DNA from 3 places in the Micromonospora sp. CNZ297 genome. Region 3 is predicted to be linked to each of the others. Evidence: riboswitches for the same ligand, from Rfam matches in the RefSeq annotation. Region 3 holds a riboswitch; each other region holds the start of a gene.
What was found. A riboswitch is a leader RNA that binds a small molecule or an ion and turns the genes downstream of it on or off. The one in region 3 is predicted to bind cyclic di-AMP.
Positions count from the first base shown of each region.

Region 1: another riboswitch for cyclic di-AMP. It lies ahead of FB454_RS07885 (C39 family peptidase); the one in region 3 lies ahead of FB454_RS32780 (C40 family peptidase).
Region 2: another riboswitch for cyclic di-AMP. It lies ahead of FB454_RS22495 (transglycosylase family protein); the one in region 3 lies ahead of FB454_RS32780 (C40 family peptidase).

Region 1 covers NZ_VISU01000003.1:359,706-362,971, reverse strand. Annotated here, with positions in the region: gene FB454_RS07900 (acyltransferase family protein) at 1-97, shown strand, start outside; gene FB454_RS07895 (hypothetical protein) at 178-522, shown strand; gene FB454_RS07890 (hypothetical protein) at 658-1,422, shown strand; cyclic di-AMP (ydaO/yuaA leader) riboswitch at 1,731-1,873, shown strand; gene FB454_RS07885 (C39 family peptidase) at 2,066-2,920, shown strand.
Region 2 covers NZ_VISU01000013.1:174,160-177,425, forward strand. Annotated here, with positions in the region: gene FB454_RS22490 (YbaB/EbfC family nucleoid-associated protein) at 1-310, opposite strand, end outside; gene FB454_RS22495 (transglycosylase family protein) at 499-1,158, opposite strand; cyclic di-AMP (ydaO/yuaA leader) riboswitch at 1,157-1,315, opposite strand; gene FB454_RS22500 (LLM class flavin-dependent oxidoreductase) at 1,474-3,036, shown strand; gene FB454_RS22505 (winged helix-turn-helix transcriptional regulator) at 3,083-3,266, shown strand, end outside.
Region 3 covers NZ_VISU01000037.1:29,999-33,264, reverse strand. Annotated here, with positions in the region: gene dcd (dCTP deaminase) at 1-497, shown strand, start outside; gene FB454_RS32780 (C40 family peptidase) at 562-1,593, opposite strand; cyclic di-AMP (ydaO/yuaA leader) riboswitch at 1,607-1,741, opposite strand; gene FB454_RS32775 (peptidoglycan recognition protein family protein) at 1,980-3,266, shown strand, end outside.

The DNA of each region.
Region 1 (3,266 bases), on a different contig from region 3:
CGAGGCCGCCACCAGCCCGGCCGCCGACGGCGGCGCGAGGCCCGTCACCGGTCCGGCCGAGGACATCGAGTACGCCGGGCGGCGTCGCCCGGACTGACACGCGCACACGTCCGCCTGTCGATCCGCGACACGCCGTGCGGCGGTGCGTTCGTGGGGGATCGGCGGTAATTTGTACCCGTGCTTCCGATCGCGCTCACCTGCCCCGTGTGGTGGGTGGCGCGCTGGACCGCCCGGATGCTCGCCAGTCTCGCCGTGGTCGTCGCCTGTTCGTTCGGCGCCGCCACGCTGCCGGCCGGTGTCGCCGCTGCCGCCCCGGCTCCGGCGGTCGCCGCCTCGACGTACACGGTCACCGGCGCCTCGACCGCGACGCGGCCGGAGGCCGACCGCGTGGCCGAGCGGCAGGCCGCTCCCGCCGGGGTTCCGGCGCCCGCGCCCCGGGCGGCCGCCCCGGCCGTCGTGGAGCCGGTCCCGGCCGGACGGGCCGTCGCACCGGCCGGCCCGCGGGCACCGCCCGCCCGCTGACCCGCTCACGGGCCGCGCCCGTTCTCCGCACCCACCGCACGTCATCCCCGCACCCGCCCCGGCGGCTCTTCACCGGCCCGCCCCGGCGAGGTCGTGCGGGTCCTCCCGCCAGGTCCTTCCCGTGAGGTGCCGACCATGTCGCAGACCGCTCTGTACCACTTCCTCACCTCCGTGCCCGAGGCCGCCGCCATCTGGTCCTTCCTCCTGCTGCTCGCCTTGGGCCTGCTCGCCGCGCTCGTCGCCCGGCCCGAACGCAACCCCGCGCCGGAGACCGCACCCGAGCCGCCCGACGCCGACGCCGCCCGCCGCGACGACCTGATCCGGTACGCCGAGGAGGTGGCGGTTGCCGCCGCCGGGGCTGCCCAGACGGCCCGTCGCCGCCGGGAGCAGTGGCTGGCCGCGCAGGACGAGGCGGACCGGGCCTGGACCGCGTACGACGAGGCGGACGCCGCCGCCCGCCGCCTCGCCGGCGCCGCCGCGCTGGCCGCGCCGCGCACGCCACGAACCCCTGCGGAGTACGCGGCCCGGGAGCGCTGGCTGCGCCACGCCGCCATGACGGCGCACTGGCGGGGCGACCTCACCGCCCGTCAGCTCGCCGACGTGCTGGCGCGCCGCAACGGGTGGGATCCGCGCCGGCACCCGGCCGAGCAGGAGATCGTGCTGGCCCGCACCGTCAGGGACGGGCGCCGGGCCGGATGGGAGAGCGCCGCCGCGCGGGAGCGGGCGGCCTGGCGGGACGCGGAACTGGCCGCCGAGGCCGCCCGGACACTTGCCGCCGAGGCGTACGCGGCCACCGTGGCGCTGCGGCCCGCCCCGGCGTACCGGAGCGCGACGGCGAGCGCCCAGCCGGTGCCCGCGACGGTCCGTAACGCCCGCTGGCGCCCGGCCCGGGTCGGCTGAGACGGCTGTCTCGACCGAATCGTTACCCGGAACGTGGTGAGCCCGGTCACCCGGGCCGCCGAAACGGGCGCCGGGCGCAGAACGGGTCATCGAGGCGCGCAATTGCCGGCCGGGTGGTCGCCGTCTGTCCGCTTTCCGCCGCCGGGCGCCGTCGAAACTGCTTGTCCCATTGAGTGAAGTCAGTAACCGGGTGTTCCGAAATCCGTTACCACGGATCACGTTTACGCAGGTGGGAGCGCTTGGCAGGGGACATACCCACCGGTAGTGTCGGCGCGTCCGATGCGGTAATCGATCGCCGACGGCGACGCCGCACCGACCCGCCTAATCGTGTTCCACGAACCGGGGACCCATGAGCACCATCGGGGTGAATCCGCGAGCCACCGGCCCGCGGTAGGGCGTACTTCCCGCCCGAATCCGTCAGCTAACCCGGTCGGCGGCCACGGAAGGAGTACCCCGCGTGCCCACCCCTCGATCGTCCCCCCGCCTCCACGGCGAAGCGGTGCCCGCGCGCGCCTGACGCGCGACCGGCAACCGCCCCCTGGGCGCCCGGCATCACGGGCGTTCCCGATCCCCCGGCCATCCGGCCCCGCCAGCACGTGTGAGTTCCTCCGCGTGCCGGGCCGGCGTGTGCCGCTCACGCCCCGTGGAGGATTTCGTGAAGCACCACCTGAAGCGTCAGCTGCGACGGATCGTCACCGAACGCCCGTACCAGATCATCGCCGGATCGGCCGCCGCGCTCGTGCTGGCCGCCGGCGCCGGCACCGTCGCCACCGCCGGCGACGACGCCCCGGTCCAGGAGAACACCGCCGCGGTCGCCGACCTCGGCGCCGCCCGCCTCGGCGAGCAGCCCGCCAGCCGCAGCGAGGCCCGCATCGCCGTACCGCAGGCGTCGCCCAGCGCCTCCGCCTCGCCCAGCGCGTCGCCGAGCGCCTCCCCGTCGGCCAAGGTCACGGCCGACCCGGACACCACGCCCAAGGCCAAGCCGAAGCCGCCGTCGAGCAAGTCGCTCGACTACGACTACCAGGCCCAGATCAACTACTTCTACTGCGGCCCGGCCGCCGTGCGCAACGCGCTCAGCGCCGCCGGCGTCGAGCGCAGCCAGGACGCGCTCGCCGGCCCCCTCGGCACCACCGAGATGGGCACCAACTCGGCCGAGGACACCACTCGGGTGCTCAACCAGCAGGTCAAGGGCAACCCGTACCGGACCCGCATGATTCCCGGCTCGGCCACCCCGGCGCAGATGGACCGCCTCCAGGCCGACGTGGTCGAGGCGATCAGCAACGGCCGCGGGGTCGTCGCGAACGTCGCCGGTACGGCCACCGACACCAACGGCGGCTGGCACTCGTTCCCTGGTGGCCACTACGTCGCGGTGGTCGGCTACAAGGACGACGGCCGGACCGTACGGATCGCCGACTCGGCCGACCCGTCGCTGCCCTCGTACTGGATCACCACGATCGACCTGGCGCACTGGATCGCCAGCCGCGGCTACTCCGCCTGACCGTCCCGCACGCCCGAAGGCCGGCACCCCACCCGGGGTGCCGGCCTTCCCCGTCCCGCCCGGCCCTGGCGCGGCCCTGGCGCGGCCCTCACGCGGCCTTGGCGCGCGCCGATCTTGGACTTGTGGCGCCCAGTTTGTCCAGGCTCGCCCGCTATGGAAGGTGCCACAACTCCAAGATCGACGGTGAGGGGGGAGTGTGCGCGGCCGGAGCCAGGGCGAGGGGGCGCCAGGGGCGAGGGCGGCGCGGGGGCGAGGGCGGACCGGGGGCGGGGTGTGGGCGAGCCGGGGCGAGGGTGGGGCGGGTCGGCGGGTTCGGTCTCGCGTGTCCGGGGCGGGCGGTGGCAGA
Region 2 (3,266 bases), on a different contig from region 3:
GCGCCGACGCGCTGACCCGGGCGTCCAGCTCGGACAGCGCGGCGTTGGCGGCGGTGACGAAGTGTCCGCAGAGGACGTCGAGGGGCTCGCCGGCCAGCTCCGGGTCGATCGTCACGGAATCCAGCCGGCCACCCTGGACGGCGACCGCGCGGACCCGGCCGCCGGCGGCCGTGCCCTCGGCGCGCAGCAGGTCGCCGGGCTCGCCGTCGGCGTGCGCCGAGGCCCGGGAGCGCATCGCGGTGAGCGCCTGCTGCGTGCGGGTCAGCAGCTCGTCGATGCTCGCGGCCGCCGAGAACGGGTCGTTGGTCATATCCGCGCTTTCTTCACGTCTTAGCCGAGCATCGTGACACTAGCAACCGGCTCCGACGAATCGCGGTCACCGCCGTCGCGGACCGTCTCCCGGACGCCGGGAGCAGGCCGGACACCGTCGACGCGGCGTGTCGCGGACGGGGCGAACGCCCGGCCGGGGCGACCCGGCCGGGCGTTCTCGGACCGCTGTCAGCGCAGCCGCAGCCGCTGACCGGGGAAGATCAGGCCGGGGTCGTCGCCGACCACTGCGCGGTTGCGCTCGTGCAGGGCGCGCCAGCCGCCGTCGACGCGCTGCGTCACGGCGATCTCCGACAGCGTGTCCCCACGCCGGACCAGGTACGTCCCGGCGCCGGACGACGGCTGCGGCGCCACCGTCGTCGTGGCGCGCTCGGGCGCGGCCCTGCGGGTGGCCGCCCGCTCCGGCGCGGCCTTGCGCGTGGCGGCCCGCTTCGGGGCCGCCTTTGTGGTGGCCCGCTCGGACCGGGTCGCCGCGCTCGCCGAGCCGCCCTTCTTGCCGCAGACCGGCCACGCGCCGATGCCCTGGCCGCGCCGCACCTTCTCCGCGACGGCGATCTGCTCGGACCGGCTGGCCAGGTCTGCGCGCGCGGCGTACTTCTTGCCGCCGTAGCCGTTCCAGGTGGCGCGGGAGAACTGGAGCCCGCCGTAGTAGCCGTTACCGGTGTTGATCTTCCAGTTGCCGCCCGACTCGCAGCGCGCGACCGCGTCCCAGTTGACGCCCGCGCTGGCCGGAGCGGCCGGGCCGAACAGGGTCGCGGCGCCGACGGCGGCGCCGGCCAGGACCGCTCCGAGGGCGGTACGGCGGCTTCGGGCAGAGTATTCAGTTGCCATGTGGATTCCTCCACGCCGACGAGGTGAGCTGTCGGGTTCGGGCCGAGGAGCCCGGCCGCCGGTGGCGGCTTCACCCCGAGGTGACGATGCACCGTGGAACGTGTGGTTCCCCCGCTCCCGCGCGAGGTCCGGTTACCGGGGACGGCGGCGGGATTTGGCGTTTCCGGCCCGCGGTGTCCGCGTCTGCGAACGAAACCGACGCTAGGAGCGATTTGTGACAATCGTCCACTTCTTGTGACGCTCTTCACCCGGCCGGGCTACCGGCGGCGGCGCTACGGTGGCAGGGCCAGGCAAGATCACGGGAGGGCTTGACGGATGACCGATCACGGACACGAGCTGACCTTCGGCGGCTTCATCACCCCCGCCGCCGGGCAGCCCGACCAGGTCGTGGCGCTGGCCCGGCTGTGCGAGCAGGTCGGGCTGGACCTGGTCACGTTCCAGGACCATCCCTACCAGCCGGGCTTCCTGGACACCTGGACGCTGATGTCCTACGTGGCCGCGGCGACCGAACGCATCCGCCTGGCCGGAAACGTCCTCAACCTGCCGTTGCGCCAGCCGGTGGTACTGGCCCGCAGCGTCGCCAGCCTGGATCTGCTCACCGGCGGCCGGGTCGAGCTGGGACTCGGCGCGGGCGCGTTCTGGGACGCGATCGAGGCGGCGGGCGGGCGGCGCCTGTCCCCCGGCGCCGCCGTCGACGCCCTCGACGAGGCGATCCGGGTGATCCGCGAGGTCTGGGACACCGGCAGCCGCGGCATGATCCGTGTCGACGGCGAGCACTACCGGGTGGTCGGCGCCAAGCGCGGCCCGGCGCCCGCGCATCCGGTCGGCATCTGGGTCGGCGCCTACAAGCCGCGCATGCTGCGCCTGGTGGGCCGCGCCGCGGACGGCTGGCTGCCGTCCCTGTCGTACCTGCCCAAGGGCCCCGACGAGCTGCCCGCCCTGAACGCGCTCGTGGACGAGGGCGCCCGGGCCGCCGGGCGCGACCCGGCCGCGATCCGCCGCATGCTCAACGTGACCGGCACGTTCGCCCGCTCGTCGGCCGGTTTCCTGACCGGGCCGCCGGAGCAGTGGGTGGAGGAACTGGCCGGGCTCACCCTGGAGCACGGCATCACCACGTTCATCCTCGGCAGCGACGAGCCGCGCGCGATCCAGATCTTCGGCCAGGAGGTGGCCCCCGCGGTCCGGGAACTGGTCGCCGCCGAGCGCGCCACGCCCGCCGGCGGCGCCCGGGAGGCCGCCGACGAGCCGACCACCGCCGGCGGCCCGAGCACGCTCGGCGTCACCCCCACCCCCGACCCGGGGGTACGCCTGAGCGCGCGCCGCCCGTGGGACGAGTCCACCCGCCCGAGCGCCCCGCCGCCGCCGGCCGGACACGTCTACCCGGCCCGGGGACAGGCCGCCGGGCAGCACCTGGTGGACGTGCACGACCATCTGCGCCAGGAGCTGGCCCAGGTGCGCGACCTGCTGGAACAGGTCAAGCAGGGCTCGGTCTCGCCGGGCCGGGCGCGGGCCGCGCTCAACGAGATGACCATGCGGCAGAACAACTGGACGCTCGGGGCGTACTGCGCGGCCTACTGCACGATGGTCACCCAGCACCACGGGCTGGAGGACGCCTCGGTCTTCCCGCACCTGCGCCGCTCAGAGGCCGGGCTGGCCGCGGTGCTGGACCGCCTCGAGGAGGAGCACGTGGTGATCCACGGGGTGGTGGAGAGCGTCGACCGGGCGCTCGTGGAGCTGGTCCGGCGGCCCGGCGACTTCACGCAGCTCCAGGAGGCGGTGGACCTGCTCACCGACACGCTGCTGTCGCACCTGTCGTACGAGGAGCACCAGATCGTCGAGCCGCTGGCCCGGCACGGGTTCTTCCCCGGCCAGCTGTGAGGTAGCTGACTTCTGCTTTCTTAAGTCAGGGGGTACCGTCGACGCCATGACGGACCTCCTTGCGCAGCGTGACTCCTGGTCCACCGCCAACTGCTCGATCGCCCGGGCGCTGGAGGTGGTCGGCAACCGCACCACGCTGCTCCTGCTGCGGGAGGCGTCGTTCGGCACCCGCCGCTTCGACGACTTCGCCCGGCGGGTCGGCGTCAGCGAGCCGGTGGCCGCCGCACGCC
Region 3 (3,266 bases):
AGCCGTCGAGCATCGACGTACGCCTGGACCGGCTGTTCCGGGTCTTCAACAACCACCTCTACACGCACATCGACCCGTCGATCCAGCAGGACGACCTGACCTCGATGGTGGAGGTGCCGGAGGGGCAGCCGTTCGTGCTGCACCCGGGCGAGTTCGTGCTCGCCTCCACCCTTGAGGTGATCTCGCTGGGTGACCAGCTCGCCGGCCGGCTGGAGGGCAAGTCGAGCCTCGGGCGGCTGGGGCTGCTGACCCACTCGACCGCCGGCTTCATCGACCCGGGTTTCTCCGGTCACGTCACGCTGGAGCTGTCGAACGTGGCGAACCTGCCGATCACGCTCTGGCCGGGCATGAAGATCGGCCAGCTCTGCATCTTCCGGCTCTCCTCGCCGGCCGAGCACCCGTACGGCTCGGCCGTCTACGGGTCGCGTTACCAGGGGCAGCGCGGACCGACGCCGAGCCGATCCTGGCAGAGCTGGCGCACCTGGCCGACCCGCTGACGGCGCCCACAGTTGTTAATAGGGGCCCCCTCCTCTACCGGAGGCGTTAAGAGGGGGCCCTTCCTTACACCCGGCCGTAGCTGTTGATGTCGCCGTCGTCGACCCGCTTCATGGTGATCGGCTTGCCGGACTGGGAGGCGTGCACCACCCAGCCGTCGCCCACGTACATCGCCACGTGGTGCAGGTCGCTGTAGTAGAAGACGAGGTCACCGGCGCGCAGCTCGGCCCGGCTCACCCGCTTCGTCATGCCGTGCTGCTGGCGCGCGTTGTGCGGCAGCGAGACACCGCCCTTGGCCCAGGCCGCCAGGGTCAGGCCCGAGCAGTCGAAGTGATCCGGCCCGGCCGCGCCCCACACGTAGATCTTGCCGATCTGGGCGCAGGCGAACTTGACCGCCGCTCCGGCAGCGCCACCGGGGTAACCGGCGGGGCAGGGCGCCGGGCGCAGCGGGCCGCCGCCACCGTTGCCGTACACCTTGAGCCGCAGCTTCTGCAGCCGGGCGATCTCGGCGTCGATCTGCTTCTTCCTCGCCGCGAGCTGGGCCTCGGTGCGCGTCAGCCCGGCGATCATCTCGTCCAGCGGCTTCTTCTTCGCCGCCAGTTCGTCGCGCAGCGCGGCGACGGAGCGCACCTGCTCGTGCTGGCGGTGCGCGAAGCGGTCGAGCAGTTCCAGGCCGTTGACCAGGTCACCGGGTGAGCGGCTGCCCAGCAGCGCGTTGACGGTGGAGAGGTTGTCACCCTTGTAGGCGTCGGCGGCGAGTCCGCCGACCTGGCCGAGCGCGGCGTCCACCCGGGCCTGGAGGGGTGCGATCTGCCGGCCGAGCGCGTCGGCCTGCTTGCGCCGCGCGGCGAGCTGCTCGCGTACGGCGTTGACCTGTTCGATGACCGGTTCGAGTTTGTTCCAGTCGCGGTCGATCTGCGCCTCGATCTCGGCGGCCGAGGGTTCGGCGTGTGCCGCCGTGGCGCCGCCGGTCAGGACGACTGCGGTGCCGACGAGAGCGGCGAGGGCTGTGGTGAAGCGGGACCAGCGGGTACGCGGCACAGCCGTGGACCGGTCGACCGACCGGCTCGACGACGGCCGCGGGGCATGGAGTGCCACCGGGCGTCCGTACTCCTTCTTCCGTACCGCCTACCGGGTTAGCTGACGGATTCGGGCGGGAAGGGAGCCGCCCTACCGCATCGCTGCGGATTCACCCCAGGTACCTGGTTCCCCGGCTCGCCCGGAGGCGACTCGGCGGTGTCGGACCGTCACCGACCGGGTTGGACGGTGAGACGTGCGGCCGACGATTCACCAGAGTAGGGACCACCGTTATCGATCCGCAACTTCCAGCGCCGTGACACTCCGTACGCGATGAGGCACCACACCCCGGTCGGAGGTGAAATTTTCTTTCAAGGCTGATTACTCACTGGAAAGGTATTGACCCTCGCGGGTGTGCGGAGTGAGGGTGGAAACGCAGTGACCCCCATCCCTGTCCAGGAGGTTCGATGCACCTCTCCGCCCCGCCGTCGGGCAGACGGATACTGCTCGCCGCCGCAGTGGCGACAGCCACCGCGCTGGCGGCGACCGGCCCGGTGACCGCCGCGCCGGACACGTCTGCGTCCGCGAGCGACCGGCAACAACAATACGCCGCCGCCGCGGCAGAGTACGGCGTACCGCAGAACGTACTGCTCGGTGTCTCCTATCTGGAGTCCCGCTGGGACACCCACACCGGGCAGCCGAGCACCAGCGGCGGCTACGGCCCGATGCACCTGACCGACGCCGCGCACATCCTCGCCATGCCGGGCAGCGCCCACGTCGACGAGGACGAGGACCCGCGCGGCGACGACTCCCGGCCGCTGAAGCTCGACCCGGCCACCGCCGCCGCGCCGGAGCGGGAGACCCCGCTGCCGCCGGCCTCGCTCCAGACGCTCGACGCCGCCGCCGCGCTCACCGGGCTCGACGCGGGCACGCTGCGCACCGAGCCGGCCGCGAACATCCGCGGTGGCGCCGCGCTGCTGGCGTCGTACCAGAAGGCTCTGGGTGGGCCGGTCGGCGCCGGCACCGACCCGGCGGCCTGGTACGGCGCGGTGGCCCGGTACTCCGGCGCGGACACCTCGGACGCCGCGGCGGCCTTCGCCGACGAGGTCTACGACCAGCTCGGCCAGGGCGCCAGCCGCACCACCGACGACGGCCAGCGGGTCACGCTCGCCGCCACCGCCGCGAAGCCGGACCGTTCCCGCCTGGCCCGCCTGGGCCTGCGCAACGCCGAGCGGCCGGACGGGCTGGAGTGCCCGGTGCGGCTGGCCTGCGAGTGGATCCCCGCGCCGTACGAGCAGCTCAGCGACGACCCGGGCGACTACGGCAACCACGACCTGGGCGACCGGCCGAAGCAGCAGAAGATCGAGTACATCGTCATCCACGACACCGAGGGCTACTTCGGCCCGAGCGTCGACCTGGTGAAGCGGGCCGACTACCTGGGCTGGCACTACACGCTGCGCTCGGTGGACGGCTACATCGCCCAGCACATCAAGACCAAGGACGTCGGCTGGCACGCCGGCAACTGGTACGTCAACGCCAAGTCCATCGGCCTGGAGCACGAGGGCTTCGCCGGTCAGGGCACCTGGTACACCGAGGCGATGTACCGCACCTCCGCCAAGCTGGTGCGGCACCTGGCGCTGAAGCTCGGCATCCCGATGGACCGGCAGCACATCATCGGCCACGACAACGTGCCCGGCATCACCGCCGCCAACGTGGGCGGCATGCACTGGGATCCGGGACCGTACTGGGACTGG